DNA from 3 places in the Phyllobacterium sp. TAF24 genome. Region 3 is predicted to be linked to each of the others. Evidence: predicted binding sites of a transcription regulator. Region 3 holds the regulator's gene; each other region holds the start of a gene.
The links. Region 3 encodes PhoB, which activates phosphate uptake and scavenging genes when phosphate is short. Its sites were predicted from a motif close to TGTCATNNANCTGTCAT; they were not measured.
Positions count from the first base shown of each region.

Region 1: the regulator PhoB is predicted to act here: its motif matches at 1,384-1,400, upstream of AB4Y96_RS05540 (acid phosphatase).
Region 2: the regulator PhoB is predicted to act here: its motif matches at 1,815-1,831, upstream of AB4Y96_RS22700 (UDP-2,3-diacylglucosamine diphosphatase).

Region 1 is NZ_JBFRDN010000004.1:153,392-156,672, forward strand. It holds gene AB4Y96_RS05535 (FUSC family protein) at 1-1,264, opposite strand, end outside; gene AB4Y96_RS05540 (acid phosphatase) at 1,453-2,154, shown strand; gene AB4Y96_RS05545 (hypothetical protein) at 2,429-2,767, shown strand; gene AB4Y96_RS05550 (HAMP domain-containing protein) at 2,786-3,281, shown strand, end outside.
Region 2 is NZ_JBFRDN010000035.1:44,543-47,823, reverse strand. It holds gene AB4Y96_RS22705 (NADP-dependent malic enzyme) at 1-1,668, opposite strand, end outside; gene AB4Y96_RS22700 (UDP-2,3-diacylglucosamine diphosphatase) at 1,897-2,718, shown strand; gene AB4Y96_RS22695 (glycosyltransferase family 4 protein) at 2,746-3,281, shown strand, end outside.
Region 3 is NZ_JBFRDN010000002.1:35,264-38,544, forward strand. It holds gene AB4Y96_RS01945 (GNAT family N-acetyltransferase) at 1-174, shown strand, start outside; gene AB4Y96_RS01950 (vWA domain-containing protein) at 182-1,372, shown strand; gene phoB (phosphate regulon transcriptional regulator PhoB) at 1,650-2,336, opposite strand; gene phoU (phosphate signaling complex protein PhoU) at 2,351-3,076, opposite strand; gene pstB (phosphate ABC transporter ATP-binding protein PstB) at 3,100-3,281, opposite strand, start outside.

The DNA.
Region 1 (3,281 bases), on a different contig from region 3:
TGAAAAAACCCCAACTCGTTTGAAGCGGGTTGGGCATTGATGCGAAAAGGCTGCACACCACCGCCACAATGATTGCTGCCGCGGCAGCATCCGAGTGCTTGGTTTGCATCCAATAGGCGGTCATCAGGGTTGTTGCGACGATTGCCCTGATGGCATTGACAAGAGCCGTATTGTGATCGCGATAAACAGGTAAAGCCGGTGGCTTCCTGCTTCCAGCGATATATTGCGAACGGCTTCCCAAAGCTGAAAGTCCGTCCAGAGTTGCCTTCAGACTGTCAATAAATTCCCCAAGCAATGTCAAGCGGGCCATCATGCCAATCCGGTCATCGCCCCACGGCTTGCTTTTCAATTCCGCAATCTCTGCTGCGAAGACATCAAGTTTGCCGAGCCAGGGCCCTGTTGCGTCAGGCTTGAAATCATCAGCCATAACATCGAGCAGCTTGCCAAGCTTGTCGCGCAAATTGCGCCATGTCTCATCGGAGGAGACACGATGGGCCACGAGAATATTCACAATGGACAGACAGGACATAAGATGGCCCACCGTATGCCGCGAGTGCCGCCCGTGGGTAACGAGGCTTGGCGCTTCGAGCCGCGCGTGGGCGCGCATTGCCGCCAGTGCCTGCGTATCGGCAATCAGCTTTCTATGGGCGGTTTTCAATTGGGCAGAATCGCCACCGGCAATAGCGTCACTGGTATATCGCGCGAGATCCGCAATACAATTTTCCAACCCTTCAACCAGCGCGGTTCGGGCAAGTTGCGGCTGAAAGAAACGGCTGGCAATACCGGCACAGACAATGCCGAGCATGATTTCCGCGCAGCGGGCATAGGCAACGTCAACCAGGAGATGGGACTGGCCAAAGGCGGGCAACGCAATAATGACCGCGGTATAACCGGCAAGTGCGGCACCATAGGATTCCGGATTGCGCAGCATCGACGCTGCAAAGGTGCACAGCGCCACCCAGAGCGCGATTGACACCACAAACAGCCATTGTATATCGCCCGTCGCCGCCGTTATCCCGATCGCCGCCAGCGCACCGATCAAGGTTCCGGCAAGACGAAACAGGCCCTTGCTGATAACCATGCCGGCAATGGGTTGCGACACGATAAAGACCGTCATCATTGCCCATTGCGATTGCTGCAGGTTCAATGCAAAGGCTGCCATGAGCGCAACAAGCGCTGCAGCATTGGTTCTGAGCGCAAATACCCAAGCCGTCCTACCGGGCCAAGCGGGATGTTCAACAAACTTTTCAATGTATTGAATCATGGCGTCCGATCTGACAGCTAGCGCCTTTCATTATCTTTCGTGGGCGGACCGCACAACGGAAACAGCTTGTCTCTCCATGCGTCTTCTTGCCACCCGGATGTGCCACAGATCGCCCCATTGTGTCACAGGCATGACATCCGGCAAGCGCATGATCGACCTCCCGCAATCACCCTAACGAGGACTATTTCATGCGTAGATTTCTCAGCCTGCTGACAGCATTTGTTTTTGTTGGCCTTACCGCTGCCTATGCTGGCGACGCAAAGCCTTTCGCCGACAATAAGGAGATTGATCTCCTGACGATTTTGCCACCCCCGCCCGCCAATGACTCACCGCAGACCAAGGCGGAACTGGGTGAAGTTCTGACATTGCAGATGACCCGGACTCCGGAAATGGTTGCGCGCGCGCAAGCCGATGCGGAAGAAAATGTCTGGCGTTTTGCAGATGTAATGGGCCCGGATTTCAATAAGGACAAATTGCCGAAACTGGCAGCGTTCTTCGACCGTATTGTCGAGACTGAGGGCGCAGTGGTTGATCCGGCAAAGGATGTTTTCAAGCGTCCTCGCCCGCATCAGTTGAGCGACCTTGTTAAACCGGCAGTAAAACTCTCCAACTCGGGCGCTTGGCCATCCGGTCACACGACGCTTGGCACTCTGATTGGCATTGAATTGTCCAACATGGTTCCCGAGAAGAAGGCCGAGATTATGGCGCGCGCCTGGGAATATGGTAACAACCGAATCATTGGCGGCATACACTATCGCTCCGACGTGGAGATGGGCCGAATCTCGGGCAGCATCATTGCCGCGACGATCATGAAGCATGATGACTTCAAGGCTGAATACGAACCGGCAAAAGCCGAACTGCGTGCAGCCTTGGGTCTTGGCGGCGCTTGATGGCAATCGTCATAAACCTATAAAATAAGCCCGTCATGCCGTTTCATATGCGTGACGGGTGCCTGTTCATCTGGATACTGAGTACGACTTTTGTCGTAGGCACCGGGCTGACCTTCGCCCGATGCGCGACGTTTCAAATAGGCCTACTTTCCGGCCATGCGCTTCGAAGCGTGTGACGATGGAAAGAAAAAACCATGCCCAAACTGAAACCGATATTGCCTGAGCCGCAGGTCAAGCGTGATGCCCTTTACCCCATATTGGTGGTTGGGTGATCATGCGCTATCAGATTCCGCTGCTCTCCATTGAGTATATTACCCTGTCGCTTTTGCTCGGGCTTATACTCATTCCTCTCCTATCACCCTCATTCTGGAGCATGCTGCGCAACACCGCGCTCGCTCTGCTGCATTTGACGCGACTGTTCCAAAGCAAGGCGCCTCGCCTTGATGAGGCGCCAAAGCAAGCCGAGACAATGCCTCAACCGATCCGCAGATCCAGCCAGACATCGGGGGCTCATCGCACGGCCCCAAAAGCACGATATGAAAGCAAAGCTGGCATTCGTTCTGCCGAATGGTATGGAACAAGGGCCCGGCCAGTACGACGCCGGCATAAGTAACCGGCAAGGAATGACAACTTGGGATTGCTAAATGCTCTTCGTTTGAGAGGCCTGTTCGTCAAACTGGTGTTGATGTTTGTTATCGTTGGGTTTTCCGCGCTGTTGCTGGTCAGTATGCTGATGAGCCAGTTTTCCTCCAGCCGCAATGAAAGCAGTATTCGCGACTTCCTCAACGGGCTGGATCGGCCACAATTGAATGCTCTGGCCACGGGTGTTGATCCACGCGACAAGAATGCTTGCAATGCGCTGGCGAGCAAGATTTTCTGGAGTACCGTTCAGGCTGGCATAAAAGGCGTTTCCGACTTCGGCGTTATGTTTTCCGATTTCTATAGCGGGCGATTGCAGGTCCAGATCGTTGATGGTCAGGGGGTTCTCTGCGCAACGCTCCCCGAGGCAACTCCGCTTTTGACAAAGGCGATGACCGAGGCACGGCAATCACCCCAACCCATTCCAGTTTATCGGGACGAAGAAGATTGGGCTATGGTTACTCAGGTGAGCCTGCCCAATGCGGCCA
Region 2 (3,281 bases), on a different contig from region 3:
AGCCTCGCCGCGAACAAGGGCGAGTGCCGCAATCACCGTACCGCTGGCGCGGACCATGGTACGGGCAACTTCCGGTGTCGTACCGCGGCGACCGGTCAGGTTAACCAGCAAATCCACATAATCGCGATAGCGCGGATCGTCTTCCGGATTGATGATGTCGAAATCGGTGCCGAGCTTGATTTTGAGACCATAGCGCTTCAGGCGCGTTTCGATAACCTGCGGGCGGCCGATCAATGTCGGGATTGCCGTGCCTTCTTCAAGCACCACCTGAGCGGCGCGCAGAACGCGTTCGTCTTCACCATCCGCATAGATAACCCGCTTCTTCTCGGCTGTGCGTGCTGCGGTGAAGATCGGCTTCATGATGAGGCCGGAGCGGAAGACAAAGCGGTTCAGCTTGTCGAGATAGGCGTCGAAATCCTCGATGGGACGATCAGCGACGCCGGTTTCCATGGCGGCTTTGGCCACAGCCGGAGCGATACGCAGGATCAGGCGCGGGTCGAACGGCGAGGGAATGAGATAGTTGGGTCCGAAGGTCGGCGTTTCGCCTGAGTAGGCACGTGCGGCGACATCAGATGGCTCTTCGCGAGCCAGCGAAGCGATGGCCTTGACAGCCGCCATCTTCATTTCTTCGTTGATCGCCCGCGCACCGCAATCAAGCGCGCCGCGGAAAATATAGGGGAAGCACAGAACGTTGTTGACCTGGTTGGGGAAATCAGACCGTCCGGTGCAGATCATCGCGTCAGGGCGGGCGGCGCGCGCCTCATCGGGCATGATCTCAGGATTGGGATTGGCTAGCGCCATGATCAGCGGGTTCGCCGCCATCTGCTTGAGCAGTTCGGGCTTTAGAACTCCGGCAGCTGATAGGCCGAGGAACACGTCGGCACCGCCAATGACATCGGCCAGCACACGTGCATCGGTCTTCTGGGCGTAGACGGACTTCCAGCGGTCCATCAATGTGTTGCGGCCATCATAGACCACGCCGTCAAGATCGCAGACCCAGATGTTCTTGCGGTCAGCACCGAGCTTGACGAGAAGATTGAGGCAGGCAAGCGCTGCGGCACCCGCGCCTGATGCAACGATCTTGACCTTCGATAAGTCTTTGCCTGCCAGTTCCATGCCGTTGAGAATGGCCGCAGCGACGATGATGGCTGTGCCGTGCTGGTCATCATGGAAGACGGGGATATTCATCTTGGCACGGAGGATTTCCTCCACATCAAAGCATTCCGGCGCCTTGATGTCTTCGAGGTTGATGCCGCCGAAGGTGGGTTCGAGCGCGGCAACGACGTCAACGATCTTGTTGATTTCCTGCGCATCGATTTCGATATCGAATACGTCAATATCGGCGAACTTCTTGAACAGAACAGCCTTGCCTTCCATGACGGGCTTGGAAGCGAGCGGGCCAATATTACCGAGGCCAAGAACCGCAGTGCCGTTGGATATAACCGCTACGAGGTTGGCGCGGCTGGTATAGTCGGCTGCTGTCGCCGGGTCGGCGTGAATGGCAAGGCAAGGTGCAGCGACACCGGGGGAATAGGCAAGGGCAAGGTCGCGCTGATTTCCAAGCGGCTTGGTCGCCTGGATTTCCAACTTACCCGGCTGGGGAAAGCGATGGTAAAACAGGGCGCTTTCGTCAAGGTCAGATAGGTCGGGCGTGGTATCCTTGGCCATAGATCATATCCTCCGGAAAATTGGCTTGTCGCATCTTGGGATTTGCGATTCAATCTTTTTAGCATGCATAAATGACATGAAGAGCCATAAATGAAGTGCATTTTGTTACAAGTGTTTATCTTTAGAAATCATATACTTTTTACCTACGTCATAAGACTGTGACATGAATCAGGTTTCTGTCAGACCAAAGGTACCCTCGTGTACCGGTGCTGAACGGAGATCAGCCTCATGGATGAGCCAGAGACACGTAAGTTTCGCACGCTCTTTTTGTCCGATGTGCATCTTGGTTCCAAAGGCGCCAAGGCGAACTTCCTGTTGGACTTTCTGAAGTACCACGATGCCGACACCATCTATCTCGTCGGTGATATTGTTGATGGATGGCGTCTGCGCCGCAGCTGGCACTGGCCGCAAGAGCACAATGATATCGTGCAGAAGCTTTTGCGCAAGAGCCGCAAGGGCGCACGTATCCTTTACATTGCCGGTAACCACGACGAGTTTCTGCGCGACTTTCAGGGTACGCATTTCGGCGGCATCGAGGTTATGGACCGCACGATGCACGAAACGGCCGATGGCCGCAAATTTCTGGTGATCCATGGCGATCAGTTCGACGTTGTTGTGCGCAATGCGCGCCATATCGCCTATCTCGGCGACTGGGCCTATGACGCGGCACTGGCGATCAACACTGTCATGAACAAGGTCCGGCGCATGCTTGGCCTGCGCTATTGGTCATTCTCCGCCTGGGCAAAGTTCCGGGTGAAGAAGGCCGTCAACTTCATCGGCTCGTTCCAGACTGTCGTTTCCGAGGAAGCCCGGCGCATTGGTGCGGATGGGGTTATCTGCGGCCATATCCACCACGCAACGATCGAGCAGATCGACGGCATTGAATATATCAACACGGGCGACTGGGTTGAAAGCTGCACGGCCATTGTTGAACATAATGACGGCAAGATGGAGCTTATCTCCTGGACGCACCTGATTGGCGAGAATGCGGGCTTTGCACCAGTGGTCAAACTTGAAGACAAGCGCCCGAAGGCGGCGAATGCAGCCTAAGTGGATTTCCGCACAGGGATTGATCCAATGAAAAGGCTCGTTATCGTTTCGGACGCCTGGCATCCGCAGGTCAATGGCGTGGTGCGCACCCTGACCAAATTGCGCGAACAGATGGAAGCGCGCGGTGTCGAGGTGACTATTATCTCGCCCGCCGACTACCGCTCTGCACCGTGTCCGACCTATCCGGAAATCCGTTTGGCACTGACCCATCCAGCTGCGGTCAAGGCTCGGATTGAGGCATTACAGCCCGCCTTCGTGCATATCGCCACCGAAGGCCCACTCGGTATCATGGCGCGGCGCGCCTGCCTGAAGAACAAATGGCGCTTCACCACCAGCTTTCACACGCGCTTTCCCGAGTACTTACGTGAGCGCCTGCCTGTTCCGCTTGGCTGGACCTATGGTTTTCTGCGCCGCTTCCACAATGCCGCCGAAACCTGTCTCGTTCCGACGCAATCGATCTATGATGAACTGACCGAGCGCGGTTTCGATACTTTGCGGGTGTGGACACGCGGCGTTGATCGCGACCTGTTCCGCCCGCAAGCGGATGTTGATCTCGGCCTCGC
Region 3 (3,281 bases):
ATACGCGGTCAGGGCATTGGCCGCGCGCTGATCGAAGCTGTCCATATGGAGGCGACAAAGGTTGGCTCGCAATACGTCTATTGGACCACCGCCCATGACAACGAAACGGCCCGCAAACTTTATGACCGCATCGGTGAACTGACCCCATTCATTGAATATCTGAAAATGGTATAATCGCGTCATGTTCATTCCCTTCTTTCTCGAACTGAAAGCTGCAAAAATTCCCGTATCGCTGCGGGAATATCTGACATTGCTTGAAGGGTTGGATGCCGGGCTGGTGACCTATGATGTTGAGGGGTTCTATTATCTCGCCCGCTCGGCACTGGTAAAAGATGAGCGGCATATGGACCGCTTTGATCAGGTTTTCGGCCATGTCTTCAAGGGACTGGAATCCCTGACCGGCGAGAACGGTATCGACATTGCCAATCTCCCCGAGGAGTGGCTGCGGCGTCTTGCGGAAAAACATCTGACCGAAGAAGAGAAAAAGCTGATCGAGGCGCTTGGTGGTTTCGACAAGCTGATGGAAACATTGCGCCAGCGGCTGGAAGAGCAAAAGGGCCGGCATCAGGGCGGGTCAAAATGGATCGGCACCGCTGGCACCTCGCCGTTTGGCGCCTATGGCTATAATCCGGAAGGGGTGCGGATCGGTCAGGATGAGGGCCGCCATGGCCGCGCGGTGAAGGTGTGGGACAAGCGCGAATTCAAGAATTTCGATGACAGCGTGGAGCTTGGCACCCGCAATATCAAGGTTGCGCTGAAACGCCTGCGCCGCTGGGTGCGCGAGGGCGCGGATGATGAGCTTGATCTGTCAGGCACCATCAAATCAACCGCCGAGCACGGCTATCTCGATGTGCAGACCCGCCCGGAGCGGCGCAACCACGTCAAGCTGCTGATGTTTTTCGATGTCGGCGGTTCGATGGATGAGCACATCAAGATTGCCGAAGAACTATTCTCCGCCGTGCGCTCGGAATTCAAACACATGGAGTATTTTTATTTCCACAATTGCCTCTATGAAGGCGTTTGGAAAGACAATCGCCGCCGCCATGCGGAAAAGATTCCGACGCTTGATGTGATCCACAAATATGGACCTGACTACAAGGTGATCTTCGTCGGCGATGCCGCCATGGCGCCCTATGAGGTATCCCATCCAGGTGGGTCGGTCGAACACTGGAATGAGGAAGCCGGTGCAATCTGGCTCAGCCGCGTGCTCGATCACTGGAAAAATGCCGCCTGGCTCAACCCATCAAAAGAGCAGTACTGGGGCTATACCGCCTCAACCGCAATGGTCCGCAAGATTTTCGCAGATCGCATGTATCCGATGACCCTTGCGGGTATTGAACAGGCAACACGGGAGCTTTCGCGCAGGCATTAGGTTGTGAGCGGTGTGGTTCGTGGTTCGACAAAACAACCATGAGGGAGAGGGAGGATGCAAAGCTAATCGCAAAGGTTGCAGAACTTGACTCCCACACCTCACCCTCTCCGTCATCCTCGGGCTTGACCCGAGGACCCACGGCTAAGAAGCTCAAACGAACTTGGAGSTGGGCGCTATCATGTTCTGCAACCTTTGCGATTAGCTTTGCATCCTCCCTCTCCCTCATGGTTGTTTTGTCGAACCACGAACCACGCGCTATGCAGCTAATTTGCAACCATCAACCAAACGAATAACCGGCACCACGCACAGTGCGGATCGGATCGATCGAGCGGCCAATATTGATCGCCTTGCGCAGCCGTCCGACATGGACGTCAACAGTGCGATCATCCACATAAATGTCAGCACCCCAGACATTGTCCAGCAACTGACCGCGTGAGAAAACCCGGCCGGGGGACTGCATCAAAAATTCCAGCAGACGGAACTCGGTTGGACCAAGCTTCAACTCGCGCTCCTTGCGGAACACCCGGTGCTGCTCGCGATCAAGCTTCAGATCGCCAAAGCTCAGCACATGCGACAGGAGGCTGGGATTGACCCGGCGCAACATGGCCTTGATACGGGCGAGCAATTCCGGTGTCGAGAACGGCTTGACCATATAATCATCAGCACCCGTCGCCAGACCGCGAACCCGTTCGCTTTCTTCGCCGCGTGCTGTCAACATGATGATCGGCAGGATTTCCGTCTCGCGCCGTGCCCGCAGGCGGCGGCAAAGTTCGATGCCGGAAAGGCCCGGCAGCATCCAGTCGAGGATGAGCAGATCTGGCACTTTTTCACGCAGCGCAATTTCGGCCTCGTCGCCGCGTGCAATCGTCTCGACGACATAGCCTTCGGCTTCAAGATTGTACCGGAGAAGGACGCTCAGCGCTTCCTCGTCTTCGACAACTGTGATTTTGGGAGCTATCGCCATTGCTGGATTCCTGATTAAGGCTGTCTGGCTTCATCAACGATGATGCTGTGGGTCTGGTCTTCCTTGGGCCGTTCGGCTGGAAGCTGTGCACCCGTCACGATGTAGTAGACCGTTTCAGCAATATTCGTCGCATGGTCTCCGATGCGCTCGATATTCTTGGCGCAGAAGAGCAGGTGCGTGCAGGCAGAAATGTTGCGCGGATCTTCCATCATGTAAGTCAGAAGTTCGCGGAACAACGATGTGTAGAGCGCATCGATTTCGTCATCACGCTCGCGGACAATATTGACCTGCTGCACGGAACGCGTCGCATAGGCGTCGAGCACATCCTTGAGCTGTGTCAAAGCGAGTTCGGCGATGGTCTGCAGGCCGCGATAGACGGAAAGCGTCTGGCGCGTATCGGTGACGGCAACAACGCGCTTGGCGATGTTCTTGCCGAGATCGCCGACCCGTTCGAGATCGGACGAAATACGGATGGCGCCGATGATTTCACGCAGATCAATCGCCATGGGCTGGCGCTTGCCGATGATGGTGATGGCTTTCTCGTCAATCTCGCGCTGTCCAGCATCGAGAATGAGATCATCAGAAATAACGCGCTGGGCCAGCGCATTGTCTGAATTCACCATGGCTGTAACAGCCTGTTCGACCATGCGTTCCGCATGGCCGCCCATCTCGGCGATCTTGTGGGTCAGGAACTTCAGTTCGTCGTCATAGGAACGGACGGTATGCTGCGTCTCGGTCATTTTTTTATCCCTGTTTCCCGTGATTAGCCGAAGCGTCCGGTGATGTAGTCCTGCGTGCGCTTTTCCGTCGGATTGGTGAACATCATTTCCGTATCACCCACCTCGACAAGATTACCGAGATGGAACATGGCCGTGCGCTGCGAAACGCGGGCCGCCTGCTGCATCGAGTGGGTCACGATGACAATGGTGTAGTTCTGGCGCAACT